DNA from 2 places in the Peribacillus simplex NBRC 15720 genome. Region 2 is predicted to be linked to the other one. Evidence: riboswitches for the same ligand, from Rfam matches in the RefSeq annotation. Region 2 holds a riboswitch; the other holds the start of a gene.
What was found. Region 2 has a riboswitch for S-adenosylmethionine ahead of BS1321_RS09835 (sugar ABC transporter substrate-binding protein). Riboswitches for the same ligand answer to the same signal wherever they lie in the genome.
Positions count from the first base shown of each region.

Region 1 (15,055 bases), 1.6 Mb from region 2:
AACCATCCAACAATGTATTGTTTAATTTCTACGTAAAGGATATAGACGAAGCCTATAAATTCATTAAGGATAATAACATATGTATTGTTAAAGAAATAGAGCGTATTGGAGATTTTGCTTATTTTAACTTTCAAGATCCTGATGGTAATGTACTTATGATTTGTAATTGTTAAGGATGAAAAGAATTGGTTGGCTTTTATCTATCTAGTTTTTAATTTCCACACAGTTTAGGGAGGTTAAAAATGCTGCACATACAGAAAAAGTCCGATACTGTCATCATTATCATTCACGAAATATATGGACTGAACCAACATATGCAGGTTTTTTGTGAGTCATTATCAAATCAGGATTTTGATGTCATCTGTCCTAATTTGCTAGAACGGGAGACGCCTTTTGATTATTCCCAAGAGGAAGCTGCTTATCGACATTTTATGGAGAACATAGGCTTCACAGGCGCTTTGCATAAAATAAAGGAAATATTATCGGAAATAAAAGATGAATACCAGAAGATTTTCATCCTTGGATTCAGTGCAGGGGCAACTGTAGCATGGCTGTGCAGTGAGGAAGAATGTGTCGATGGAATAGTTGGATACTACGGTTCCCGTATTAGGAATTATGCAGAATTAGCGCCACGATGCCCTGCACTGTTATTTTTCCCACTAGAAGAGCCATCATTTAATGTAGACGAGTTAATTTCAGCTTTAGAGAGAAAGAATGTCGAAGTTCATAAATTCAACGGAAAACATGGATTCAGTGACCCTTACAACTCAAACCATCATATAGAATCAGCTCAAGAAGCCTTTAGCAACATGATGAAATTTTTTATGATGAATTGAAGTTCCACATTCAACCTAATTACCGTTTTGTATTGATCCAATGTATCGAACCCGCATCACTATGGGGATGACAGTCATTTTGAACCTTTTTATATTCCATTTCCAATTCTTTTAAGGTTAACTTCATAAGCTGTTCCACAGTTTTATTTACAGTATGTATCATAAGTTTATAGATTAATTCCTTCCGTCTTTCTTCCATGCCCTTCTTCATTTCACCCTCTCCTTTTATTCTGATATTATATGAAATGTACCCTCAGACAGGGGGAATGATCATCGGATTCCTTCTCTTCGATTTTACTTATTTTAATATATTCATTCTCTAAATCGGTTAAGGTTAATTCAAATAGATGGATGTCATTCTTTTTATAAACTCCCTTGTTAATCAACTTGTTGATTAGGAAGTTTCTTTTTTTCTCAATTGCTTTACGTAATAATATTCCCATAATAAATCCTCCTTTATTATATGAACAACTACGGTATTGAAACGGAACCTTTCGCTTTACTCATTCACAAAAAAACCGGAGACACCTCTTTACATGAAAGAAAAGTCTCCGGTTTTCCGGTCAATTAACCTATAATTCCTATTTATTTACTCGGTATTGTTATTTCTAATAATACTAACTCTGTGCTCCGTAGTCAACAAAAAATTTCCTGCATCTTATTTATTTTTGCTTCGCTTCATGAAATGCTGCTTTCACTTTACCCAACAGATCTTTATCCGTAATCAATTTATACCCTGCAAGTGCAAGAGCTTTTGCTCCGGTCAGGATGGCTTTGTCTCCAGCAGGAGATTTGGCACAGTCACGGAATTCATTCGTATGGGCAATCAGCTCGTCATGTCCAATTTTTATATAAGGATGTGCTGTAGGCACTACATGGCTTACATTACCTGCATCCGTCGAGCCAAAGCCACTCTCTTTACGAGGACCCACCTCTTCCCCTAATTGAACCAGTTCTTCTTTTAACAGATCATCCAGAACTGGATTAATGACAAAATCGAGTACTTCATTTTGGAAACGTTCAACTTTAACCGTACTTCCTGTGGCAAGTGCTGCCCCTTCGGCAACAGCACGTATTTTATTGGATACTTCTTGGCAAAGTTTCCATGTTGTTGCTCTAATGTAAAACCTGGCAGAAGCATATTCAGGAATGATGTTAGGCGCTTCCCCGCCATTGGTGATTATTCCGTGAATTTTGACCTCGGCTGGGAGCTGCTGACGCAAAGCATTAATGCCATTGAACAGCTGAATCACCGCGTCAAGTGCATTCACGCCTTCTTCAGGTGCAGCTGCTGCATGTGCTGACTTCCCGTAAAAATGAAAATCAAGGGGGTCGACAGCCAAAAATGGACTTGTGACACGCGTTTGCCCGCCAGGATGGATAAGAATTGCCGCATCCACCGCATCAAATAGACCGTGCTTCACAAAGCTGCCTTTTGCGCTTCCATTCGGCCCGCCCTCTTCAGCCGGTGTTCCGAAAACAATCACCTCTCCGCCCGTTTCCTCCAGCACTTGAGCCAGGGAAATGCCTGCTGCAACACTCGTAGTGCCGATAATATTATGGCCGCAAGCATGACCTAAACCCGGCAATGCATCATACTCGGCTAAAAAGGCAATTGTGGGTCCTTTCTTTGCAGATGTTTTTTTGGCGATGAATCCTGTTTCATGTCCAGCTATATTGCGGGTCACTTCAAATCCTTCATTTTGAAGTATTCCAGTTAATGTATCCGAAGCGAAGAACTCTTGATTCCCAATTTCGGGTTTGGCATGAATGGCTTGACTCGTTTCGATATATAATTTGGAATGAAGGTCGATGTGATCTTCAATGATCTGCTGATGCTGCTTCTGCACTAATTCTCTCGCCATGCTCTTATCTCCCCTTTTTCTTGAATCGATTTCTTTGTTCTCACCATTACTTTTCATTAGCTGGTTTTGTCCAAGCATCCTGGTAATTCACTAATTCATCTACTGAAACATATGCAGGAATCGTGTTTCCTTCAAACGTTTTTTCAATGAATGCCTCCACTTTTTTCGATTGATAAAGCTTCACTAATTTTTGCAGCTCAGGACGATCGGCATTACCCTTTTTAACCGCAATGATATTAATATATGGTTTCGCCGTTTTGCTTTCATGGAATAAAGAATCTTTTAAAGTAAGGCCTGCTTCAACGGCAAAGTTATTATTGATGGCTGAAGCATCGGCATCATCCAATAGACGCGGTGTATTGCCGGCAGCAACAGGTTGGATTTTCAAGTTTTTCGGATTTTCCTTAATGATTTCCAATGATCCCGATCCATTGAATTCCTCTTTCAATGTAATCAATCCAGCTTCCTGAAGAAGGAGTAATGCACGGCCAAAGTTTGTTGCTTCATTCGGAACGGCAATCGTAGCGCCATCCGGAAGATCCTTGAGATCTTTATGTTTTTTCGAATAAAGGCCCATAGGCGCAATGACAGTCGACCCGATAGCCTCTAATTTCAGATTTTGGTCTTGAACGAATTCATCGAAGTAAGCGACCGTTTGGAATGAATTGGCATCGATTTCACCTTCACTTAACGCAAGGTTCGGTTGGATATAATCATTGAAAGTGACCAGTTCGATATTAAGACCTTCCTCTTTCGCTATGTCGACAATGTATTCCCATGTTCTCGTATCCCCGCTGCTGACACCGACTTTTACTGTTTTCACATCATCCGAACCGCCTGATGCACCTTCTTCTTTCCCGCATCCTGCAGCCACGATGGCCAATACCAATACCATGATCGTTAATAAGATTTTCTTCATTTCTCCTACCTCCTGTTATTTTTATCTTCTTCTGATTTTTCTTGAAATAAAATTCCCGGTGGATTGCAATAATTGAACGATGATCACGAGCGCCGCCACTGTGACGACCATCGTCATCGTATCGAACCTTTGATAACCGTAAGCCAAAGCTAGATCTCCGACCCCGCCTGCACCGACGGCACCTGCCATGGCCGTAGATCCGACAAGCCCGATTGTCGCTGTTGTAAATGTAAGGATCAACGAACTAAGTCCCTCGGGAATCAAAAAGCGATAAATGATTTGCCATGTCGTAGCTCCCATCGCCTGAGCTGCCTCGATGATCCCTTTGTCCACTTCCAACAGGGAGTTCTCCACAAGCCGGGCAATATAAGGAGCCGCGTAAAAGATTAGCGGAACAATGGCCGCATTCGTTCCAATCGCACTGCCGACAATCATTCTGGTAAACGGAATAAGTGCTACAAGCAAGATGATGAAAGGAACCGACCGCAATATATTGATGACCGGGTTCAATACATTAAAGATCCATTTATTCTCCAGGATGTGACCCTTTCTTGTAATGACAAGCAGGATACCGAGCGGAAGCCCAATCAATCCGGAAAATACCAATGAGATGGCTACCATATAAAGTGTGTCACCGAAAGCTGTCGACAGCTGGTCTGCCGTTATTTCCATTCCCCAAAGCGTATTACCCATTTATCTGCACCTCCTGGACGAGAATCCCCTCATCTTTAATATATTGATAAGCCTTGTCCACCTCATTTTTGTTCCCTGTCACTTCGATGATCAAATTCCCAAAAGGCGTTTCCTGAATTTCAGAAATATTGGCTGATAATACACTTAAATGAACATCATATTTCTTCGAGATGGTTGAAAGTAAAGGAGTGCCAGAAGTAGTCCCAATAAAATTAATTTTCCAAATAATCGGAATGTGGGACCCTATGCTTTTTAAGAAACTTTGTGGAATCTCGTCATGTATGACCGTTCTCACGAAGTTTTTTGCAATATCCGTTTGCGGTTTGGCAAAAACTTCGAAAACAGAACCTTGTTCAACGACGCAACCGCCCTCCATGACCGCTACCTTATTGCAAATTTCCCTAATTACAGACATCTCATGTGTAATTAGCAGAATGGTAATATTGTATTCTTTATTAATCTTTTTTAAGAGCTGCAGAACTGCACTCGTTGTTTGTGGATCCAATGCCGATGTAGCTTCATCACACAATAAGATCGATGGATTGGTAGCCAATGCTCTCGCAATGCCGATCCGCTGCTTTTGACCGCCGGACAATTGTTCCGGATAACTCTTTGCTTTGCTTGATAAGCCAACGAACTCCAACAGCTCGCCTACCCGCTTTTTTATTTCATTACCCGGAGTTCCGGACAAAACCAGCGGCATGGCAATATTATCAAAAACAGTCTTTGAATTTAGCAAATTGAAATGCTGAAAGATCATCCCGATTTTTTTCTTTTCAGCCCGCAATTCCTTCGGGTTCAATTTGGTTAAATCCTTGCCCCCAACAATCACCTGCCCATCTGAAGGATGTTCAAGCAAATTGACCAACCTGATCAACGTACTTTTCCCGGCCCCGCTATAACCGACTACACCGAATATATCCCCCTTTTCCACTGTCAAATTAATGCCCTTCAAAGCCTCAACAGTCTGTTTCTTTGTTTGATAAACCTTTTTAACATTTTGAAACTCAATCATCCAATCTCCCCCCATGCTGTTTATTTGTACGAATTCATTATCCAGAGAGAAGAGCTTTGCAAAGTTTCATAATGATAGGGTTAAATTCTGCGAAATTCATGAGTAAGAGTGCGAAACTCACGAGTAACTGCACCAATTCTCCAAATAACCATATACATTTTGAATAAACAAAAGAGGCCTCTTCCGTCATCAGACAGAAGAGGCCTCTTTTAGACATAAAAAAGAGTAAACTCTTAAATTAATTATCTAAGAAAAGCTCCTTCTTATCTTTCAAACTTTCGTCCGTTGGAATTAGCACAGTATTTTTACAAAAGTAAAAACCCGCTGCCGAGGTATCATAGGGCCAAGTCCCTCCACATCTCTTGATAAGAATTAACGTTATATTTAATTATGTCCTTCACTATATATTCAATTTTCTCTAAAGTCAACCATATTTTTCATCGCTCTAAATATTTTCACAGTATATTGATTTGATGCTTTTTAATTATATTAATATAATTTATATTTATATTTTATAATGATTTGCTCATTCTCCATACTGGGTATTTTTCATTTTCTTCGCTTATCTTCATCATGCCTGTATTCGTATATAAACGAATCGCCCTTTGATTATCCGGAGAAACCCTTAAATGATATTCGGATACATTAAATTGCCTGAAAAATCTTTCTGCGTAGCGAACCAATTCCTTGCCAAGGCCTTTGCTGCGGTGTTCGGGAATAAGATAAAATAGATTCACATAGCCAATCTCGGTTCCTTCATATTCCCGAATTTGAAGTTCCATTTGTCCAATCGGTTCTTGGTCCTTTTCAATGATCACTTGTCCATCCGGAAATTTGCGGACCCGTTCTTTCATTCGTTGCAGATATGTATTTTCATCTCCAAAACCATCTTCAGATCCAAAACTTACAACAAAGGAATCTTTCCTGAATTTAATGATAATATCTTTATCTTAGTCCGTATCAATGGTCCGAAAGATCAACTTCATCCACCCCTATCATTTTATTGAAATATCTTTCAAGCAAACAAAACTCATTTGACTAACGCTCTTTTATGATATTTATTTTTATAAATAATAGGCTTAACGGGGCCCTTTCGTTTTTGTGCCTTGATGAAAAAACATTTGCCATCTTCCGTTCGTACATTTCCAGATTGAACTCCTTAGAGTATGTTCCACTTTACCTTCATCAAAAATCCGGTAAGTAGTTAACACGGTATCATTAGACAATTGATGCATATCAAATTGACTTAGTGTCATTTTCACCGCTCCGGCTCCCTCTTGCCCCAAAAAGTCGCTTTTAGACCATATGTTACCCGAACTGCCGAACTCAAAGAAATCATCTTTCAATAATAATGAAAGCTCTTCTGGAGATGTACGGACTTCAGATTTTAACAATTTCTCCTCCAGCTGATACAAATGCTCTTTTAACAATGAAGATTCACTTTCCATTCATCTTGTCTCCTTTTTCAACTATTGGTGAAATTCATGATCCATGCTGGCAAAGATTTTTTATCCAGTTGGTTAATAATTGCGGTCAGCAGCATTTTTTTCTTTTTTAACCGTTTTTGCCATACCTATTTTCTTATTAAGAAACTGGACTCACGACGGATTTCTAAGTGTTAAGAACAATTTATCATTTCCCGCCAGAAGACTCCCTCTTCAAGCGTGTGAAGGGGGAGAGCCCAACGGTAAGGGGGAGATGAATGGCGGTTGGCCTAAACCAAAGTATTCTTTTGACAAACGTACGTTCTCTGGTTAATAATAACAATAAGGGGGTGAAACCAATGGTCGTAAACAAAGCTTATAAATTTCGAATCTATCCAACGAAAGAACAATTAGTTCTCATCAATAAAACATTTGGCTGCTCTCGTTTTGTCTATAACTTCTTTTTAGGCAAACAGAAGGAGAAAGATGCTTACTGGTATATCTGTGAAGAAATGAAGCAGAACGGCCAATTACCCTTTAATAAATGGAAAGGCTCTTTTGTGAATAAATACGCAACAATCAAAGAACTTCCAGCTTTAAAGAAAGAATATTCTTTCCTGAAAGAAGTAGACAGTATTGCCTTACAGAAATCGGTGGAAAATTTAGCAGATGCCTATAGTCGATATTATAAAAAGCAAAACAAGTCACCACGCTTCAAATCGAAAAAGAATCCGGTCCAGTCCTACACGACTAAACATACGAATGGAAATATCGGAATGATTGGAAACCAAATCAAATTGCCCAAACTCGGTTTAGTTCGTTTTGCTAAAAGCCGCGAAGTCGAAGGGCGAATCATCAATGCCACAATCAGGCGGAACCCTTCAGGTAAATATTTCATTTCCGTTTTAGCCGAAACCGATGTACAAGTACATCCTAAAACGAATCGTTCGTGCGGTGTAGATGTTGGTTTGAAGAACTTTGCGATTCTTTCAGATGGTACGGTCTATCAAAACCCAAAATTCTTCCGGACGGTCGAAAAAAAATTGGCCAAAGCACAACGGATTCTTTCAAAGCGACAAGAAATAGCTTTGAATCGAAATAACCCATTGTCTGAAGCTAAAAACTATCAAAAACAAAAACGAAAAGTGGCCATCCTACACGAAAAAATTTCAAATACCCGAATGAATTACTTACATAAAGTCTCTACCGAAATCATCAAAAACCACGATGTTATTGGAATGGAAGACTTGCAAGTGTCCAATATGATGAAAGATCACAAACTAGCTAAAGCGATTAGTGAAGTATCTTGGTCCCAATTCAAAAAAATGTTGGAATACAAAGCAAAATGGTATGGTAAACAAATCGTGACCGTATCTAAAACGTTTGCTTCTAGCCAATTGTGTTCTGGCTGCGGGTACCAAAATAAAGACGTTAAACATCTGAATCTTCGTGAATGGGATTGTCCTTCTTGTTCTACTCACCACGATCGAGATATTAACGCAGGACTTAATCTAATGAATGAAGCCATAAGGCTTCTAACCGTCGGAACGACGGGGTTAGCCTAATTAAAAATTGGCCGATAGGCTAATGTTCTTAGGAATCCCCCACTTCAATCAGACCATAAGGTCGATTAGTGGCGGGTAGTTCAATCCACAATACTAGCGGTAATTCCTTTTTGACTGCCATTCAATGCGAACTATTCCTTACTAAAACATAATAATAAGTTCCTCAAAATGGATCATTGAGTCCATAAAAAGAAGGAGCTGCAAATGGCAGCTCCTTCTTCTGTGCATCCGTTTGTTTTCCCATCATGGTTATCGTGATAGGGTACCTTGCAGACGATTCGTTTCGGCGATTACTTTTTCTTCATCGATCGTTAAGCAGCGGCCATCTTTCACGACCATTTTGCCATCAATGTATACATCACATACATCATTTCCGCGTGCTGCATAAAGCAGATGCGAATAGGCTTCACTCAGTGGCTGCAGATGTTCTTTGTTATATGGGTAAATGGTGATGAAATCTGCTTTTTTACCAGCTTCCAGTGATCCTGTATGGCCCATGCCAATGGCTTCGGCGCCCATTCTCGTGGCCATGGCGAGTGCTGTTTGTGCCGGGAATTTAGTGGCATCCTTATACATTCCTTTTTGCAGTAATGCTGCTGTCCTCATTTCTTCGAACATATCGAAGTTGTTATTGGAGGCGACGCCATCTGTTGCTACTCCCACTTTAATGCCTGCATCAAGAAGGCTGACGACATCTGCTATTCCAGATCCCAGTTTCAGGTTACTGATTGGATTATGGGCAACGCGTACATCATGCTGTTTTAGTATTGCCCGCTCTTCATCATTGAGAACCACTCCATGTGCCATCACGGTAGGCTGATCGAACAGCCCTAGACGGCGAAGGTGCTCGACAGGACGGGATCCGTAACGTTTTTCGATGTCGAGGATTTCAAAGTCCGTTTCCGATACGTGAATGTGCACCATCAAATCATTCTCTTTTGCAATCCGTGCACTTTCCATAATCGCTTCAGGTGTACAGGCATAAGGGCTATGTGGTGCGACCATGGTAGTCAGGCGGCCATCGGCAAACGTTTTATAGTTTTTTGAAAACTGCTCAGCCCCCATCAGGTTTGCTTTTTGGTCTTTTTCAGTACCCAAGCTGAAGATCGTGTAGGAAAAGGCTCCGCGCATTCCTGTTTCGCCTATCGTCTCCATGACAGCACCCGCATCTATTCCATTAGGATTAAACATATCCGAAAATGTCGTGGTTCCTGATTTCATCATTTCCATAATGCCAAGCTGAGAGCTTACAGAAGCGATTTCCGTTGTAAATTGGCTTTCAATCGGCCATATTTTCGTTTCAAGCCATGGCTTCAGCAGCATATCGTCCCCGATACCGCGTAAAAGGGTCATTACAATATGCGAATGGGCATTCACAAGACCTGGCATAATCCATTTCCCGCCAAGGTTGACCACTTGATCTGCATCTGCCAATTGTTCTTCAACATGCTGGCCGATGTAGGATATGGTATGATCTTGTACAATCATCATGCCGTTTTCAAAGATTTGATTTTCTTTGTCCATAGTAAAAAATGTAGCATTCACATATATTGTTTTCATAAGTATTTCCTCCAAAGTCGTATCATGTATCAACATGTTCTATTCCGCATTCTAAACTAGCACCTTACAGGTAATCAAGTAATTCCATATTATCAGGGGCCATTTCCATTTACCTTAGGAACCTATTGGAAGAGCTCCAAGGTGAATGCTTCCTTTAATATATCCGTTCAATCAGCAAACCACATAGGTGATGCCAATGCAAAATCAGTTGCTTAAAAAAATCTTCCCTCTATTGCTCGTGACAATAATGGCTTCTTGGACATCTTGAAGGCTGTAGTAGGAATCCGGCTTCATGAACTTCAATCTTTTATCATTAATGAAACCCATTAAAAGGTTAAACGTTTCATGCCAAGTTTGAACGGAAGCCTTCTGATTCCAATGCCGAAGATGAAACATTTCAACATTTACTTTTGTACTTTGTGATATTTTCGCCCAATTTACAGACTGTCCTGATAAAAGGCCAATCGTTAATAAGATGCCATTAGGCCGAACACAAAAAGCTAGCTCTGAACCTTCGATGCCGCCCACTGAATCTATGGCCGCTTTCGCCCCGCTCCCATTCGTCCATTCCATCACTGTGTCATGCAATGATGATCGGGACGTATCGATCACATATGACGCACCAAGTTTAAGCAGTTCTTCCGTATACTTATTGTTTCTCGTTACAGCAATCAGCTTAAATCCAAGTATCTTGGATAACTGGGTAAAGATACGGCCAATGGAAGATCCGCAAGCATTTACGAGTAATACATCATCCGGTTTCAATGCCAATACTTCTGTACAGATTAGCCATGCGGTTATCGGATTTATATATAATTGCGCTGCTATATAATCTTCAATCGAATCGGGAATGACGATGGCCAGCTCCGCAGATGTTTTAACAAATTCCTGCCAGGTCCCTTCACCGCGCAAAGGCAGAACACGTTTGCCTATCAGCTCTTTCGAAACCGATGGACCCACCTCTTCTACAATGCCGACCCCTTCATAACCAGGTATGGAAGGCAAGGGAATTCGGTGGGAATATGCACCGCGAATGGGCAGCAAGTCAGACGGATTAATGGGACGTGTAGTCATCCGAACGAGGACTTCCCCCTCGAAAGGTTTTTGAATAAATCTTTTTTCAACTTTTAAAACCTTTTGCGGATTCCCAAACTCATAGAATTTAACACATTTGGCTTCCAAGATAATAAGTCTCCTTTAATGTATAAGTCTATCTATTTTATCATTTAAACTTATCGCACCTCTAAAAAACTTAAAGAGCTGTTAACTCTGGATTTAATGTATTGTGGTTTTCCACGTTTTAATCACTTCTAATTAAGCATTCATAATCCCTTTTCACCTTCAATTGAACTGCCCTTCGTTCCATAAAAAAAAGGTTGCCGCAGCAACCCAGGTTTAGAAGTAAAACATCCTTTTGTTAGATAAGAACCAAATCACAACTTTTCTAATATAAAAACCCCTATCAGTTTAATCTGGCATTTTAGTAGGAAACCCGGGATATTTCACAACAGGCCATTTCTCCTTGCGTAGTGAATCGAGCAATTCTGATCCAACATTCAAGTTGCTTTCAACTAGCTCTTTAGGAGTCAGTGCCATCCACTGGTTTAGAGATACGTCTACAAAGCGATTGCTTTTGAACATTTCTAAAAACCATAACGTTTCGGTACCGGTGTTCTGAATATAGTGCCCAGTAGCAAAGGGTACATATCCGACATCACCTGCTCTATAATCAAGTGTACGAGCTGTACCGTTTCCAGTAAATACTGTCATGCGCCCTTGTCCAGTAAGGTAATACTGCCATTCGTCGTTATTGGGATGCCAATGAAGTTCTCTCATTCCACCCGGCTCAATCTCAACAAGTGCTGCTGCGATTGTTTTTGAAATAGGGAAGTTAGAAGAGTCCACAATTCGCACGCTTCCACCAGGGGTTTTGATTGGTGTTTGTTTCAATAGCTCGTGCTTAAAGGTTAAAGGAACTTCTCCATAAGGTGACTGGACTTCCTGACTTTCCAGTGAACCGGGTACCTTTCCCTGATAGATATAGATCTGATCTGAAGGAATGGAGTTAAAGGCACTCTCTGGAACGCCGAAATTGGCCGACAGAACATCTTTTGGAGTATGTGCAAACCAATCTGAGATGGATAAGGTGTTAAGATCGGAAAAGTTTCCGTCATCGAAGACGAGCAAAAATTCGCAATGTTCCAACCCTTGAATCGAATGTGGGATTCCTGGGGGGAAGTACCAAAGATCGCCCGGGCCGACGTCGGCAATGAAATTTCGTCCTTCTTGGTCAACCGAGGTTATGCGTGCCCGTCCTAGCAGCATATAAGACCACTCTGCTTCTTGATGCCAATGGAGTTCACGTACTCCTCCTGCCGTTAAGCTCATATTTACTCCCGCAAGTGTGGTCGCAATCGGAAGTTCCCTTACGGTGATCTCCCGTGACCATCCCCCGTGATTTAATGTCATTGAAGTGTCTGAGAATGAGAATTTCAAGTTAGGAAGCAAGCCTGAATCAGTGATAGGCGGGACGAGCATATTTGAATTTTGAAGATCCCGCATAATATTTCGCGGGCCAGAGTCAATCGCTCCAGCTCCATCACTCCGGATAGGCTGTGGCACATACCCGTCCATTTGATTAATAGTTCGTTTTTCCATCAAAAAGCACCTCTTTTTGGCATTATAAAGGGATAAGCCTTTATAGTAGTCTTATGATTTGGGCTTCGAATGTATGTCACTGTGCCTATTGAGAAAAAGCGAAAGGCATCCCCTTTTGAAGGATTGCCCCATTTAATGTTGGTTGGATTAATATAAAAAGCAAACGTCTTGATCTATATTAATTGGGAAGAAACTATTTCTAATGATCTTGAGATAAACCAATTGGAATGCATAGAGGCGATTGATCAACTGGATTTTCAATAATACAGCATTCCAGCCTGAAGACATCCTTGATCATTTCTTTTGTAAAGACCGTTTCAGGCGGTCCCTCTTTATAGATTTTTCCCTTAACGATGCTAATCAGATGATCGGCATACTGTGCCGCTTGATTCAAATCATGCAGAACCATGACAATCGTGCGCCCATAAGTTACGTTTAAATCGCGCAGTAATTCCAATATTTCAATTTGGTGTGCTAAGTCTAGATAGGTTGTCGGTTCATCTAGCAGTAAAAGATCGGTTTCTTGTACCAAAGCCATCGAAATCCATGCCCTTTGCCTTTGTCCTCCAGATAATGCATCCAATGTCCGATCAGCAAACTCCGTCATTTTTGTTGCTGATAATGCACGGTCGACAATAGCATGATCTTCTGGGGTTTGTCTGGAAAATAAGCCTTTGTGCGGATGCCTGCCATAATAACATAGTTCTTTAACGGTTATATCTTCAGGAGCTTCCGGAGCTTGGGGTAAGATAGCCAATTTCTTTGCCACTTCCTTGGAAGATTGATGATGAATAGCTTTTCCATCTAAATAGATCGTGCCTTGCTGAGGTGTTAATAATCTAGCTAGAGACCGTAGAATGGTAGATTTGCCACAACCATTGGAACCAATGATTATACTGATCTTACCTTCAGGAATTTCTAAATCGATATTATCAATGATTTGAGTTGATCCATAAGAGAGAGAAAGATGCTCTGCTGATAATGTTGTCATGATCTCCAGCCTTCCTTATGTTATTTTTCGTTCACGACGTAATAGATATAAAAAATATGGTACTCCAATCACCGCAGTGATAATTCCGGCGGGTATTTCTATTGGAGGGAATAATCCTCTTCCCAGGCTATCGGCAACGAGTAGAAAGATAGAACCAAAAAGAGCTGAAGCAGGAAGTAAAACCTTGAATTTTGACCCTACCACTCTCCGGGCAATATGTGGGGCAATTAAACCAATAAATCCGATAGAACCAACCGCAGCTACACAGACTCCGATTAAAATGACAGAAACACTTAACAATATATAACGCAGTAATTTTGATCTTTCCCCGAGACCTGTAGCTATTTCGTCTCCAAGGCTCAGTACATCCATTTTAGACGTTAAAGCAATCAATACCGGGACAAGAGCAAGACATGGAAGCAAAATGAATACTTGATCCCATCCTCTTCCCCATAGACTGCCAGTCAACCACAGCAGTGTCGTATTTACATCATCCGGGAACTTGACCATGAAATACTCTATCCCCGCTTGACATATTGCCCCTAAAGCAATTCCCACCAAAGCTATTGTATTTGGTTGAGCTCCTTTTTTATAAACAAATATCATCAAAATTGCTGCCATGACCGCCGCTCCGATAAAAGCTGAAAGGGGCAGTATGATAATGGGCGATTGCGGAAATAAAACAATGACGATAACAGCTGCCAAACCGGCTCCTTTTGTTACCCCAATCACATCTGGAGAAGCCAATGGATTTCGAAGGACTCCTTGCAGAATGGCTCCAGCCGTTGCCAATCCGGCCCCCACTATCACGGCAATTAAAATACGCGGTATGCGGTAGTTGTGCAGAATGAATGCCTGACTTTGCATGCCATTTCCAAGGAAATTTTGGATGATTTCTAAAGGTGAGATATAAATGGCCCCTAATCCCAGGCTCACCATTGATAAAATTAGCATGGTAACCGTCAGCATTAGGAGAATAGAATAAGGGTGCAAAGTTGATTTCAACCCAAATGTCCGTTTTAGTTTCATTGCTTAATATTCCTCCCTCTCTTCGCTAAATAAAGGAAGAATGGCGCACCGATTATAGCTGTTACGATGCCTACCGGCGACTCAAAAGGATAAGCGATAAACCGGGCGAGAATATCTACATAAACTAAAAGTAAAGCGCCGAATAATGCAGAAAAAGGGATGATTCTTCGATAATCCCCACCCACCAGTCTCCTGACGATATGAGGAACGATCAATCCTACAAAGCCCACTGGGCCTGCGACGGCAACCGAAGATCCTGCCAAAATGATCACCAATATTCCTGCTAAAATACGGATTCGGTACACCCGTTGCCCAAGTCCTTGCGCCATATTTTCTCCTAAGACAAGAATGGAAACAGATCGAGAGAACAATACAGCGACCAATAGCCCAATAAGAGACCAAGGAAGAATCATGTTAACGTGCGCCCATGTTTTCCCATTAATAGATCCGACTAACCAATAGAGCACATCTTTCGCTTGTTCATTAAAGATGATCATACC
Region 1 covers NZ_CP017704.1:3,615,815-3,630,869, reverse strand. Annotated here, with positions in the region: gene BS1321_RS17500 (VOC family protein) at 1-173, shown strand, start outside; gene BS1321_RS17495 (dienelactone hydrolase family protein) at 243-836, shown strand; gene BS1321_RS17490 (hypothetical protein) at 856-1,047, opposite strand; gene BS1321_RS17485 (Fur-regulated basic protein FbpA) at 1,073-1,279, opposite strand; gene BS1321_RS17480 (M20 family metallopeptidase) at 1,499-2,701, opposite strand; gene BS1321_RS17475 (MetQ/NlpA family ABC transporter substrate-binding protein) at 2,748-3,620, opposite strand; gene BS1321_RS17470 (methionine ABC transporter permease) at 3,642-4,292, opposite strand; gene BS1321_RS17465 (methionine ABC transporter ATP-binding protein) at 4,306-5,328, opposite strand; SAM riboswitch class I at 5,589-5,700, opposite strand; gene BS1321_RS17460 (GNAT family N-acetyltransferase) at 5,841-6,146, opposite strand; gene BS1321_RS17455 (nuclear transport factor 2 family protein) at 6,408-6,776, opposite strand; gene tnpB (IS200/IS605 family element RNA-guided endonuclease TnpB) at 7,112-8,317, shown strand; gene BS1321_RS17445 (amidohydrolase family protein) at 8,567-9,877, opposite strand; gene BS1321_RS17440 (zinc-dependent alcohol dehydrogenase family protein) at 10,082-11,059, opposite strand; gene BS1321_RS17435 (oxalate decarboxylase family bicupin) at 11,345-12,535, opposite strand; gene BS1321_RS17430 (ABC transporter ATP-binding protein) at 12,735-13,526, opposite strand; gene BS1321_RS17425 (FecCD family ABC transporter permease) at 13,542-14,555, opposite strand; gene BS1321_RS17420 (FecCD family ABC transporter permease) at 14,552-15,055, opposite strand, start outside.
Region 1: another riboswitch for S-adenosylmethionine. It lies ahead of BS1321_RS17465 (methionine ABC transporter ATP-binding protein); the one in region 2 lies ahead of BS1321_RS09835 (sugar ABC transporter substrate-binding protein).

Region 2 (15,055 bases):
TGGACGCATGCTATCAGAATTCCCGAATTTAATTCCCTCCGGTGCTTTCGAGGCATCAATTGTCAAAACCGCTAAATCCGTCAAAGCATCAGCCCCGACAACTGCTGCCGTTGCCTTTTGTCCATCATACAATGAAATTTCGACTTCCTTAGCTCCTTCAATAACATGATTGTTCGTGATGATATAGGCTTTCCCATCAGCTTTTTTATAAATGACCCCTGAGCCAGTGCCGCTTTCAACCGTTTCGCTCTCGGTGCTTTGCCGCTGGTACGGGTTCTGGGTTTGCATCTCCTGTAAATTCACGACCCCTACAATCGATTTGGATGCTGATTCGACCATCTGTGCCCTATCATTTGAATCCGTACTTGTCGATAACTTTTCCGCAGTGACACTTTTATTCTTTTCAACACTTTCCGTTTGCTGTACACCTGCCGTTTTGGTTGACTCATTCACTGAACTTTTCCCTTGATCTATAAAGTCCCCGCCAAATAGAAATACAGACGATGTAACCATAGAAGCAACCGTTCCGGAAACAAGGCTGGTTATCCAAAGAGACTTACCCTTTTTCCGTTCTGCCTTGACTCTGACTTGCTCCTCACCATTATAATTCTCCATCTTTATCCCTCCTATGATTGTCCTTTACTTGGCTCAATCATAAACAGTAAATATTAAAAAATTCTTAAGAAAATAAAGAATAAGGCGACCTTTTTACAAAAATTATAAAATTTTATCGAATCCTGTATTTTGCGGCGTCACAAAATAAAAAGGCCTCAACAGGGGCCTTCAATTCCACCATTCAGTTATCCTTACATGACTTCATATACTTCTTTAGTCTTCTTATTCACGCCATACCAGCCCCAAGTAGTGGTGTGGCCACTTTTCTGACTAGGTTCATCCACCTCGAAAACATGAAAAATATAATCTCCCTTTTCGGCATCATGATCATATTCGATATGCAAATGCGGAAAGTTTTCCATATCCACGTAATCCTTCACAAGCTTCTCCGCCTGAGATTTACTTAATGTACTAACCGAATCCTTGCTTCCTTCTTTGCCTTTTGTTTCCGTAGCCGCCTTATCTTCTACTTTAGATCCGTCCTTAGTTGTTTCCTCCGCCGGTTCCATTTCGTCATTTCCCTCTACTGCTTCTATCGTGGCAGAGTCTGATACCGGGTGCATTTCCACCGCCTTTGCAACCATTAGTTTACCTTCCCGGTATTTTGCTTTATATGCGGTTGCTTCTTCAAAATCTCTTTTGGCCGAATCAAAATCCTGTTCGTCGTATTTCTTCATACCACTCGCCAGAAAACCTGAAAGATCCATTAACTCCCTTGCTTCCGGTGTTTTTGCTTCTTTATAAGCTAATTCAAATGCCTCGTGGGCTTCTAAATAATTTTCCTCATTCAACTGACTTTTCCCTAAATCCATATTGGAATCATAATTCCTTGTTACGCAGCCTGAAGCAATCAACACCAAAAAAATAACCATGATTGACCTCTTCACTATATCTCTCCTCACTTTTCCATAATATTCTGTAAATCTATCTTAAACCATTTGATAAGAAATCCGATACCTCTATTTCCTATCATTTTCATTAAGGAAATGTTTACTTTCATGATTAACTTTTTACAAATAGTGGTACAGAATAGATAAACGCTTGAAAGGATGATAAGCAGAATGATGCAGGAAAAACAGACCTATCATGTCGATTTGGTCAGCGGCGACGTACTTGGACAAAAACTTGAAGAGAATCCGAGCTTCACTGTATACGCAACCGATGAGGAACTTGCAGAATTAAAACAATGCTTGGAGGAACACCGGACAGATGACCTGGAGTCATATGCCCGTTCACATGTGCCCTACCTTCTTTATCATCATGACCGGGCAAATGATAAATACGATGCAGCCATGAAAAGGCTTTATGCCCTCATTTATAAATTAGGGGATGAAACGGCACGAAACCATATTGAAGAAATCGGCATTTTGAAAGATAACAAATTCGAGGGACAAGAAGAAGTGCAAAAGTTCAAATAAGAAATATGAACAGAACCTGAAATTCAAAGGTTCTGTTCTTTTATGATTAAGTTTCAAAAGGTTCCCCCCATAAAAAAAAACCATTTTGTGGTTTATTAAATAGTTTTATTAGCAGAGTTCTTTCAATCTACATATTTATCTTTCAAATAATCTGAACCAATACCACCAATAACCATCAAAGCTAATGGTAAAAAATTCGATACAACTGGCATACTTTTTAAAATGGTAATATCCGTGCCAACAAATTTGTTAAGACCAAAAATAATTAATTTTGACACTAACAAAAATGCACCTAGTAATAACACGATATCAAAAAACATTTTCCTTTTTGGAAATGCTAACTGCTTACTTTCCCGTATTATTTTTTCTTTCAATTCCTCGTCACTCCTTAATAATTCATCTACTGTAATTTGAAATAAATCACTTAAATTAATGAGTACTTCAATACTTGGATAATTTTTTCCCGTTTCCCATTTTGACACAGATTGGCGACTCACATGAATCTTCTCTGCAAGATCATTTTGTGACCAATTTCTTTTTTCTCGTTCTTTTTTTAATCGCTCGCTAAATATCATAATGAGTTCATCGCCTTTCCTTACTCCTAGTATTGTGAGATGAATTATGCAAAGTAAAGATAGTAATAAGCGCATTACTATGCAACTTATGAGTGACACCGAAGAAAACCTTGATATATCAAGGGAATCAGTTTAATTTTCCGGAACTGCTGTAAGTTTTTTCTTTTAAAAAACGTTCCAGTTGATTTCAAAAATCCGCTCCATTTCCGCCGACTGTCTGCCAATCTTCCTCACCGCAAGCGCCTGTGGGGTCTCGGCTAGCCAGTTATTCGGCAGGAGTGTCGCAAATTTCTTCAATCTAAGAGTAGTTATTGTAAGCAACTACTCAATCATATAATTTTTTTATCCAATAAGCCATCTTACTATTACATATATCAAGAATTAACTAATTAACCTCAATTTGAAAAAAAGCCTTGTATAGACAAGATTTTTAAATCTATTTTTTATAAATCCCGCTTGTTTAATTAAACGAAGCATTTTTATATTTCGCTCTTTGAACTCTTTTGCACTAATACTCTTTCACAGTATAACAACAGGCAATTATCAAAGGTTAGTAAGCTTAATATCGTTACATTCAGACTCTAATTGTAGAACTTTATCTTTTCATTATGAAGTTGTCCTGCACATGCAAAAAAAAGGTTGCCTCAGCAACCCTCACTATAATGAAGGAACTGTCTCCAGCTCCCGGTATGAATTCATTGCGTTGAACGTAATAATTAGTTCTCATAACGTTTCATTCATTTGAAGAAACACTCTCATTATCGGAAAATGATTCCCACGTTGTACATAAAGTTCGTAGACTGGAATTAAAAGAGTGGAACATTTAATCTTTTGGGTTCACTTCAATGAAAGATCCTTTTTATTCACAATTTAGTTTACTTATTTTTCTCCTAAAATAGCGAGTGGACTAAATACTTCATAATGAATATGGTCTTTCGATACACTCCATTTATTTAGGGCCTCATTGATTGCTTCCATAAAAGGAATAGGTCCGCAGAAATAAAAATTAGCCTCTTTTGATGGAACGATAGATTGCAGGAAGTCTAAACCAACGTATCCTTCTTTATCAAAATGCCCAGAGGTTCGATCGGCTTCTGTTGGTGCACCATAGACTACAAATGATTTTATATGTTGATGTTCATTCACTATTTGTTGCAGATGATCTTTAAAAGCATGTGTTTGACTATTGCTTGTTGCATGGATAAACGTAACCTGACGTTGTGGTTGCTTTTCTATAATGGTATTTAACATGCTAAGCAAAGGTGTAATGCCAATACCGCCACTAATTAGAACAACGGGTAAATCAGTGTTATCCAGTTCGAAGTCACCTGCTGGAGCAGAAAATTGCAGCGTATCTCCAACTTGCAGCTGTCTATGTAAATAGTTAGATACAATTCCAGATGGAGCATCTCCATGGGCATCTTCACGTTTAACACTAATTCGGTAGTAATCCTTACCAGGTGAATCCGAAAGACTGTAATGGCGTATGTGCGTATATTTCTCGCCAGGAACTTCAGCCTTAAGTGTTAGGTATTGCCCAGCATGATAGGAGGCAATGGGTTTTCCGTCTGTAGGCTTTAGATAAAAGGAGGTTACCACATCACTTTCTTTTATCTTTTTATCGATATTGAAGCTTCGATATCCTTCCCATCCACCAGGCTGATGTTCTGTTTCCTCATAAAGGTTTTTTTCAATATCAATAAAGGCATCTGCAATATAGCCATAGGCCTTTCCCCATGCCTCTATGATTTCATCTGTGGCTGCGTCACCCAACACATCTTTAACTGCTTGAAGCAACGTTTCACCTACAACCGGATACTGTTCAGGCTTGACCCCTATCGCACGATGTTTCTCAGTAACTCTTTTAATTACAGGTTTTATCGCTTCAAGGTTCGTAATATGTTCACCTGCAGCATAGACAGCATACCCCAAGGCCTCTTGTTGAATTCCTCTTTTTTGGTTCGTTTGGTTAAAAAGGTTATACAAATCAGGAGCTTTTGAAAATAGTAATTCATAAAATCTCTTTCCTATTGGTTTACTATGTTCCTTGAGAACAGGTGCTGTTGACTGAACGATTTCTATGGTCTTAGCATCAAGCATGTTAAAATTTCCTCCTCAAATTTCAGGGATATATACTGTAAATAGCATTCCCACTTAATATTGGAGTAAACATGATATTTGGGCCCTGTTCACTTATCACTTACCAACCCAAACTTCTTACTAAAGGCAGGCTTCCGCCCATTTGGAGATTTTGAAATCCCTTAAGATAATTCAAAGACACCATACCTATTAGTACGGTGTCTTTTGTTATTTTAGTATCCTTGGTAACTTAACTGACCCTTTATATCAATAAGAACAAAGCTGCTGATCAGTAACAGAAAAAAGTGTTATAGGGTCCAATTGATAAGCAATCCTGCTTGTGCTAACCCACCACCGAAACCATATAATAAAATCTTCTCACCATTATTGAGCTTTCCTTCATTTACTCCTTGATCTAAAGCTAATGGTATTGTTGCTGAAGAAGTATTTCCATACTCCACTAAGCTATATAAAGTACGCTCAATTGGAAAGCCACTTCTATCACATATTGACTCAATCATTCTTAAATTTGCACTATGCGGTACAAACCAATCAACTTCATTCAAATGAAATTCAGTATTTTTCATCACAGTTTGCATTCCTTTTGGAACAGTAGTAACAGCCCATTTATAAACCTCACGTCCATTTTGTACAAGGTTACCACTATTATTCAAGTCTTCACCATTTATACGTGTCGATAGGTTTGTACTATATAAATTTTTTCCGCCTTCTCCTTCCGAATATAAATGTGAAGAAATAAAACTTGGCTGTTTTTCATCATATTCTACAAGAACTGCTCCTCCACCATCTCCAAATAAAATACAAGTGGCTCGATCTTCATAGTCCATAATTTTAGATAAAGTATCAGCTCCAATAACAAGAACTTTCTTATTTAAACCAGATGTTACTAATCCATTAGCCACATGCAACCCATAAGTAAATCCTGCACAAGCAGCGTTTAAATCAATAGCTCCAGTATTCTTAATACCTAGCTTTGCTTGGACTAAAGAAGCTACACTTGGAGTGTTGAAATCAGGTGTAAAGGTACAGACAATAATCATATCAACATCTTCGACAGATTTATCATACCTTTCCATTAAATCCTTTACAGCTTTATAACTTATATCACTAGTAAACTCTTCTTCATGTGCAATTCTTCGCTCTTTAATACCAGTACGTTTAACAATCCATTCATCATTGGTTTCAATCATTTTTTCTAAGTCCTTATTTGTTAACCTTTTTTCTGGAACATAAGAACCTATCGCAGTAATACGTGCTTTGGATTTGAACATAAAATAACCACCTCGTGTTATGAATTGCATCAATTTTATAACTGATATTAATACCTGGTACTAATTATAAAGTAAAAAAAATCTTATGCAACTACCGGTCCTTTTAAATCCATAAGAAAAAGAGCTGAACGACAAAGAACGATCGCAAATGATAATATAAGAAGATTCTGCTCCTAAATAGTAAGGTATATCGTAGCCAGAGCATCCTGTTAAAACATACGCTTCTTGGTTGTTCTCATTTTGATTTAACACTCTCCTTTAGGTAAGTACCTATACTAAAAGTGCATACTTACGTACTTGCAGAGTGCACTTTATACTTAAGATAAATAATAATTAAGGAGGAGAAATCTTTGAAAACTCTTGTTATCGTATCACACCCAAGTCTAGAAACATCCGTCATAAATAAGCGATGGGTAGAAGAGCTCAGGAAATATCCGGAAAAGTATATAGTACACGAATTGAATAAAGTTTACCCTGACGGAAACATTAATGCGGAAAAAGAACAGCAATTAATCGAATCGCATAGTAATCTTGTTTTACAGTTCCCTTTTTATTGGTTTAATTGTCCGCCTCTCCTAAAAAGATGGCTTGACGATGTTTTTACTTATGGTTGGGCTTATGGTTCAAATGGAGGCGATAAATTAAAGAATCGCAAAGCTGCTTTAGCTGTATCTGCCGGAATTAACAAAGAAGATTATAGTGAAGAGGGAAGATATCGCTATACAATTGAACATTTATTATCTCCCTTTGAAACTACCTTCCTATACTGCAATGCAGATTATCGTTCATTCTTTGCGTTTTATGGTGCTGAAAATGAGCCTTCCGCAAGCGAATTGGAAAAAAGCGCACAAGATTATTTGAATTTTGTCGACAACCTTTAATAGGCAGTTTCATTAAAGAAGTATTTCCTTGTTAGGGAAATACTTCTTTTGATTTAATCAAAATAGCTACACCTACGGCTGTACAGTCTCCTGAGCTGGCAAACTGTTTTTCTCTCCCCACTCGCACATCATATTTAACAATGGAATGAGAGATAGACCACGTTCAGATAATGAATATTCTACTTTCGGGGGTATTTGGGGAAATTCCTTGCGTATGATAAGGCCGTCTGCCTCCAACTCTTTTAACATGATGCTTAGTGTTTTAAAGGAAATGGTACCGATACTTCGCTTCAGCTGATTATGCCGCATAACCTTATTTTCAGACAGCCAATACATTATGATCATTTTATATTTGCCGCCTATTAAGGACAAAGTATATCCAAAGCCAGTGTCATTTGGTTTCACGCCAGTCGGAACACAGGTTTCACGCATAAGTTTACACTCTCCTTTAGATAAGTATAGGATATGAATGTTCATACTTTACAATAGATCATTATCAATCTTATTAAAAGGTAAAGTAAGTTCTCTATAAAAATTAACTATTGTGGTCAATGTTTATACTCCAAAAATGAGGGAGCAAAAGGTCCTCCTGCCCCCATTTTAGCGAAAGTAAAAAGAGTTCATTATTATTAAGTAAAATGATGAAGATCCGAAACTTATATCCATGACCCATCCCTTTAAAAAAAAGGAAAAATCCTGTTGCATATCCAACAGGATTTTTATCAATCTTCAAAATTCACAATTATAGGATTTCTGTCATTTTAGTGTTTTTGTTTGTAATAGGTTACCGCGAGCGCAAGGGCCAGCACTGTTCCTTTGACGATATCCATCGCATAATACGGAACGGACATCATGATCAGCCCATTTTGAAGGATTCCGATCAGGACTGCACCGACAAAGGTTCCAAAGGCATTCGGTTTTCCCGCTCCTAAAACGGAGGAACCAATGAAGGCTGCTGCAACGGCGTCCATTAAATAAGGTGACCCTGAATTGATTTCTGATGTCATGACCCTTGAAGCAAGGACAATACCCCCGATTGCAGCAAATAAAGCTGAAAGCAGGTAGGCAAGGATTTTGTATTTATTGACCGATATCCCGGAAAGTCTCGCTGCTTCCTTATTTCCCCCAATAATGTACATATAACGACCGTGCTTCGTATAAGTCAAAAAGATATGTGTCGCTATCACAATGACTGCCATGATCAGGATTATCCATGGTACCTGGCCAATTTTGGCGAAAAACGGGCTGATCAGTCCTGTTGCGAATGTCCCGTCGGGCATGACCATATTTTGCGAGACCGTGGCCCCCTTGGTATAAGTAAGGGCAATTCCCTGGATAATGAACATGGTGGCCAATGTCATCAGCATGTCGGGAATTCTCAATTTAACGATCATGAATGAATTCAAAGCCCCTACGACAAGTGAGGCACCGATCGCAGCTAATATGGCGATAAATGTATCCTGCGAAAACCAGACAAACATTGATATGACGATGGCATTGGCCAATGATGCGACGGAGCCGACGGAAAGGTCGAAGCCATCCACGCTCAGGGATATCGTAATGCCGATCGCAATGATGGTCACGATTGAAATGGAACGCAGGATGTTGATCAGATTAGTAGTTTGAATGAAAGATGGATTGGACACGGCAAAAACTCCAATCAGAATGATAATCGTCAATATTGTGCCGTATTTATAGAAAAAGTCGAATAGTTCCACCTTTTTCTTCGCTTTCGCTGTCTGTGTAACAGGAATGGGTATGCTCATTCTATTTTCCTCCTGTTGAATAGAATAATAGTTCTTCTTCATTCGTTTTGCTCGTTTCTAATTCGATGACAGTGCTCCCGTCATATAACACATATGTCCGGTTGGTAATGCCAATGATTTCGGAAAGCTCGGATGATGCATAAATGATCGCTTTCCCATTCCTTGCAAGCTTTGCAATCAATTCGAATATATCCTTCTTGGCTCCAACATCGACCCCTTTCGTTGGTTCATCGAATATGTATACATCCGCATCGGCCATAAGCCATTTTCCAATGGCAACTTTTTGCTGGTTACCACCTGAAAGGTTTTCGACATTCACTTCCCCTGAAGGAGTTTTAATGCCAAGACTTGCGATCATTTCCTTCGCCTTTTTCTTTTCCGCCTTACGATCCACGAAGCTGAACGTCTTGCAGAATTTGCCGAGACTGGCTGCAGTCAAGTTCGCCGAGACTGATTCCTGAACAAGGACCCCTTCTTTCCTGCGTTCCTCAGGTACAAGTGCCAGACCGCTTTTTACTGCTTCGTGCGGTGATTTTAAAGAAAGCTTTCGACCATTCAGGATGACTTCGCCCGCTGTGATCGAAGTATGACCGAAAAGGGTTTTACACAGCTCCGTTTTCCCAGCCCCGACCAAACCTGCCAAGCCGATTATCTCGCCAGCTTTAATATTCAGGCTAACATTTTTAACTTTCTCTGCATCTGACAATCCCTTCACTTCCAGAATAACGTCCCCAATCGAAGTATTCACTTCAGGAAACTGTTCATCCATGGTTTTCCCGAGCATGTTCTCTACCACTTCGGTACGGGTTATGTCCTCCTTTTTTCGACACGTGACACGCTCCCCATTCCTCATTATCGTAATTTCCTCACAAATTTCAAAAATCTCAGGCAGACGATGTGAAATGAAAATGATTCCCACGCCTTTTTGCTTTAATTCATTTACAATTCGAAAAAGTTCTGTCGTCTCCGTATGACTTAACGGAGCAGTTGGCTCGTCGAGAATCAGGAATTTGCATTCTGTCGAAACGGCTCTTGCTATCAGGACCATCTGTTTTTCAGCCAAGGTAAGGTCTCTTACCAGCTTTTTCGAAGGGACACGAATTATCATATCTTCAAGAATATAAGCGGCTTGGTTGTGCAGCTCTTTCCATTGGATTCTCTGTTTTTTCCCCATGTTTTGGACCATATCATTCAACATTACATTTTCCCCAACCGTTAAATAAGGGATGAGGGCGGTATCCACTTCCTGATAAACAATTTGAATGCCTTGCTCCTGAGCCGCTTTTGGCGAGCGGATATCCCACTTCATCCCATCAATAAAAATGTCACCTGAATAATGAACATGGGCTCCCGATAAAACTTTCATTAACGTCGATTTCCCTGCTCCGTTTGCACCGACCAATGCGTGGGCTGTTCCTGATTGTACGGAAAAATCAACTTCACTCAGCGCCTTTACCCCCGGAAATTCAATCGAAATCTTCTTCATTTCTAATTGCGTGCCCATGTCCATTCCTCCTTATTGAACAGACACTCCCTTCACTGGAAAGAGAGTGTCTCTTTTTACTTTTTATAATGATCTTTCAAAACCTTCATCCAATCTTCTTCAAATTCCGTCGATACACCCCAGCCTTCGACAATACCAGACAGGTTTGCCATGTTTACCGCTTCTTTTGAAGCTTGGATTTGCTTTTGTGAAATAAGTGATGCCTCCAGGTCATATGTTTGCGGCGTTTCTTCGCCCGCTAATTTTTTAGCCAATATCCTCATATTCACTGCACCGATCAACTTGGGATCGACTGCTGCCGTGTAGGACCACGAGCTATCAGCTGATTGGATTTCCTGGAGATCTGCATTAGATACATCAATTCCATATATCTTCACTTCATCTCGGCCCGCTTCTTTAATCGCCCGGGCTGCACCGATTGCAAAGGCATCCCATGTTGCGAAAATGGCATCCAATTTACCTTTAGGGTACTTATTCAGCATTGCGGCTACAGCATTTTGTGTCTGAACCGAAGTATCAGCAGATGCCACTCCGAATCTTTCTACTTCTTTAATTCCAGGATTTTCTTTTAATTTTTCCTGATAGACTGCATTTCTTCTTACCATTGGAGGAAAACCGTCCACCCAAAGATATGCAATTGCCGCTTCACCTTTCTGTTCTTTTATCAGTTTATCAAAAGCCAGTGTTGCCAACGCTTCATCATCTTGTGAAGTTAATGTCACGCCTTTTATTTTAGATAGATCGCTTATTGAATCGAATGTGACAACGCTTTTCCCTGCATCAACCAACTTTTGAACGTCATTCACAGTTGCTGCATCATCACCATGGGAAATGATATAGCCGTCGTAATCTTCCTCCAAAGCCTGCGCTATCGCATCATGGAATTTAGCCGTATCTCCATTTGCTGTATACGTATCCACTTGAAATCCCAGTGCTTCTCCCTCTTCTTTTGCCCCCGCCAGGTATTGGGCCGTATGATCATCACCGCCAATTTTACGGATCACTTTGATTCTGGCTCCATCCCCATCAGCAAATCTTTCCGGGACATTTTCAAATGATACTTTTTCTTCTTTCTTCGATTCTGTGGAACTCTGCCCTGTAGAGCAACCCGTTAAAAGCAATGCCGAAGCGATGGCTGAAATGAATATCCCTTTAATAGACCTTCTCATCTTGTTTCCCTCCATGTTTTCTTATTAGTCTTATCAGTTAAGTTGGTGTAAATCCCAAAATAAAAACCTCTCTAATATAGAGAGGTTTAATCGGCTGTTTTGCAGACTTGTCCCTCTCTTATCTGTCAAAACATTTCTGTTTTGCAGGATTTAGCACCAATTCCTAATGGAACGGTTGCTGGGCATCTTAGGGCCAGTCCCTCCGCCACTCTTGATAAGAGATATATTGTGTTACGTTTTCGTAATTAACACTTTATAGGGATATAGTCGTAAAGTCAATAGATTTTTGAATATTTGAAATGTTCCCCGTTATTTTTTATTTTCTTTGAAGCTGGGCTAGACGCTTTTTCTCAATTTTTTCAAGCCTCTCCAACTGTCTTAATTTCACTTCGAACAAAGTGATCGGGTCACGGTAAACTTCCGGATTTTCTTTCATATGCTCCAATGCAGCCTGGTAGTCTTTTATTTCAGTCTGCGTTTGCTCTATCGTTTTTTGAAGTAAGGCAAATGAACTGCGATAGAAAAGTGAAATGTCCCGATCCAAAGATTTTTCAAACAATCCAAATTGGGTAAGGAAACGTTCCGTGATCATTTCGGCAACATCCAGGTAATCTTCACTTTCCAGGTATTTCTTATAACGATTGTACATATTGGCTTTATTTTGCGGTATCGCCCCAAACAGCTTTCCTGCTCCTTTAAGCAGCAATTGTGATGGAGTCCTGCGCAAAAGGATATTAACGTCATCGATGCGGATACTGCTTGTCATCCGATCGGCATCACGACGCCAGTCATCCAATACTCTGAAGTCACCTGCAAGCGTAATTCGTTCTTCTTTGTATAATTCATTGAAACCAGCACTCATCTCATCCATAAATTGTTGGCTTTGTGCGAATTCCATTTGGGAACTGGCAATCCAATCTTGAAGAGAACGGTAATACTGCGGCATGATTTTATCAGATATGAATGCTTGGATCCGCTCATTCATTTCCTGGTTTAACTGTATATGGACCTGACTGAAATCACTGCTCTCCGTTAACGATTTAGAACAATCCCTCAGTAATTCAGGAATTTTGGAATAAAGTTGATTTTTCACTTCATCTTTAAGCGAACGATATGACCTTATGATATTCTCACTTTTTTCTTTTTCCAAATCAGCCAGTTGATTGACCGCTCCATTCAGTTTGATTTCCATCTGTTCATTCCAAGAAATGGAGTGCTCACATTTACGCTCATTAGCTGCCCGTTTTTCTAACAGGTTAGATAATGTTTTACGGATGAAAGCAAGGATTTTTTCAGACCTTCTTTCTTTCCAATTATCATCTTGATAATTCGATTGAAGGAAAACTGAAAGGTCCTTCAATTGCTGCTTGCTGTCATAAAGTTTGGAGAAGGCGAATACTTTCGCATTCGGGAAGTATGCATTCACTTTATCCCATGTTTCGTCTTCCATTCGAACTGCGACTTGATCACTGTATATCGTATCCATTTTATTTAATAAGAAATGAATCGGAAGTTTCGGGGCCATCATTTGAATTTCCAATAACAGGTCCCGTTCACTTCCGGTGAATGGCGCCCGGGCATCTAGAACGAACATCAGGCCATCACTGCCATGCAAATAGCTTTGGAAGTCGGATTCCACGCTTATTTCGCCATTGAACCCCGGTGTATCCAATAATCGCAGACGATTATTTCTGAGGTAGTCACTAATAAGGGTAACATCGACAATCGTCCCGCGCTGACGGCGTGTTTCATCCAATTCAGTTAACTCCATGACAGCTTTGCGATCTGTATCGGTAATTTCGAGGATTTCCAAGTCATCCCCGTCTTTGACACTTACTAGGGACGAATGATCTTCGGCAGCAATACTCTCCCCAACAATTGACTGAATAAAGGATGTCTTGCCATTTCCTGTACTTCCCACAAGTAGAAGATTGAAATTTTCGGTATCCTTAAGCCCCTCGACCATCCAATTAAGCTTATTGCCAACCCTTAAATCATTCTCATCAGCCCACTGGATAATGGAATTGAATAGTTTTTCCCCCGCTTCCAGTCCGCCTCCCAATTTAGGGGATTTCGCCAACAGACTTTCTGCATCCTGAATGACCAGCGCATTGATCGTATCCGGGAAGATTTCATTCCAGGACAACGTGGATGCCGCTGCAAACAGCGATAGCTCCCCATCTGCGATTTTGAGCCAGTTTTCCAGCAACCTTGGCACGACCGGACTTAAATCTTTGATTAGGTGCGTTCCTTCTAACAGACCTGCATATGCATCCCTGTAATAGACGGAAAGCTCATCCCATACATCCGCATGGTTTAATTCGATGGTATCTATCAAGTTATTAATCACTCTTAGCCATTCGAAATAAGAATCCGTATATTTATAATTTTTCCACAGGGCAACCGTCACCTTTTCGAAACGTTCCTGGTCGAGAGTGTATAGCGAACCAAGGACAGTTGAAAAATAATCCGGATCCATCGATTGGGCTACACCCTGCTGGATATACGTTTTCAGCACATCGAACCAGCCCATTGATTCTGTACGGATACTTTCATTCGCCGCTAATTCCACCGCACTGTTCCAATCCTTTTGTTCTTCAAAAAAGGCACGTGCGATTTCCGTGACATTCGGGTAGTCCGGCTGAAACTCGACTGCTTCTTTCACGACTTTGGAAGCCAGGTCATTTCTCGTTTCCACTATGTACAGGGAAAAAAGTTGTAAAAGAACCTCTGTTTTCAAGACCGATTCATTCGTATCGACGGATTTATAGATATCCTCTGCGGTTGAATACATTTCCAGTTCAAAATAAGCATCAGCGATGTTTTTCTTCGCCCATGAACCAAGTTCCCCTTCTATGTTTTCCCATTTAAAAATGGCTGCTTCATAGTCATGATGCTGAAAATATACTTCTCCTTGAGCAAATCGAATTGCGGTTAAATCCGCTCTTTCCTTTTTTTGTTCCACGAGAAACATTTCACCCAAAGCTTGAATGGGGTGCTTCCTTGTATCCTCAATCATCGTTTCATAATATTTTTTTCCGATCAGCCGTTCGTCCATCTTTATTCCCCCGATATATTTCATATTTTCAATTAAAGGATAATCACTGATTCTATAAGCCTTCTAGTAGACCTAACATTCAATTTATAGGTTCCTTTAGTTAAAAAATTATTTACAAAACCCTAAAATATTATTTTAGCAAAACAATATGGTAACAACATGTCACCACTCTTACAATTTTAAAACAGAAACAAATGGAAATGTAATGTTTTTAATAAACCGATACAAAGATGTCATTTCCATATTCGAGAAAATATGTTTTTTCTAGTTTTACCACATATCAGATAGAGGTGAGCGAACCATTTTTTATACCTCTAAATTACCAGAAGCCCAGCCCTTCAACTACCTATAAACGAGTATAAAAACAAAATTACTCTGCCTCGTCCATTACTAAATCCCCATTTTTGCGTTCATATAAAAAAGCAGTACCCTCATTCATGAAAGGTAACTGCTCTCTGATAAGCTCCGAACAGTCGTTGTCCTTTGACAAATTAGGATTATACCCCTGTACGCTTACGTTGGTTATTCGGCTTTTTGGTCAACTGGCTTTTAAGCTGTTTCGTTTTCTTCACAACGCCTGTTTCCAGTTTATCTTTACTTGATCCTGCTTGCTTTTGAGCCAGTTTTTGTTTGACTGCATCCGCCAGGCTTAATTTTTTATTTTCAGACATACTGTTGTCTCCTTTAGTGTTCTGCCT
Region 2 covers NZ_CP017704.1:2,062,180-2,077,234, forward strand. Annotated here, with positions in the region: gene BS1321_RS09785 (S1C family serine protease) at 1-615, opposite strand, end outside; gene BS1321_RS09790 (hypothetical protein) at 807-1,487, opposite strand; gene BS1321_RS09795 (hypothetical protein) at 1,677-2,033, shown strand; gene BS1321_RS09800 (helix-turn-helix domain-containing protein) at 2,156-2,608, opposite strand; gene BS1321_RS27465 (hypothetical protein) at 2,774-2,929, opposite strand; gene hmpA (NO-inducible flavohemoprotein) at 3,488-4,708, opposite strand; gene BS1321_RS09810 (ketoacyl-ACP synthase III) at 4,996-5,979, opposite strand; gene BS1321_RS09815 (NAD(P)H-dependent oxidoreductase) at 6,330-6,860, shown strand; gene BS1321_RS09820 (winged helix-turn-helix transcriptional regulator) at 6,933-7,292, opposite strand; gene BS1321_RS09825 (ABC transporter permease) at 7,622-8,626, opposite strand; gene BS1321_RS09830 (sugar ABC transporter ATP-binding protein) at 8,628-10,130, opposite strand; gene BS1321_RS09835 (sugar ABC transporter substrate-binding protein) at 10,187-11,299, opposite strand; SAM riboswitch class I at 11,415-11,520, opposite strand; gene BS1321_RS09840 (GTPase domain-containing protein) at 11,616-14,357, opposite strand; gene BS1321_RS27840 (hypothetical protein) at 14,855-15,028, opposite strand.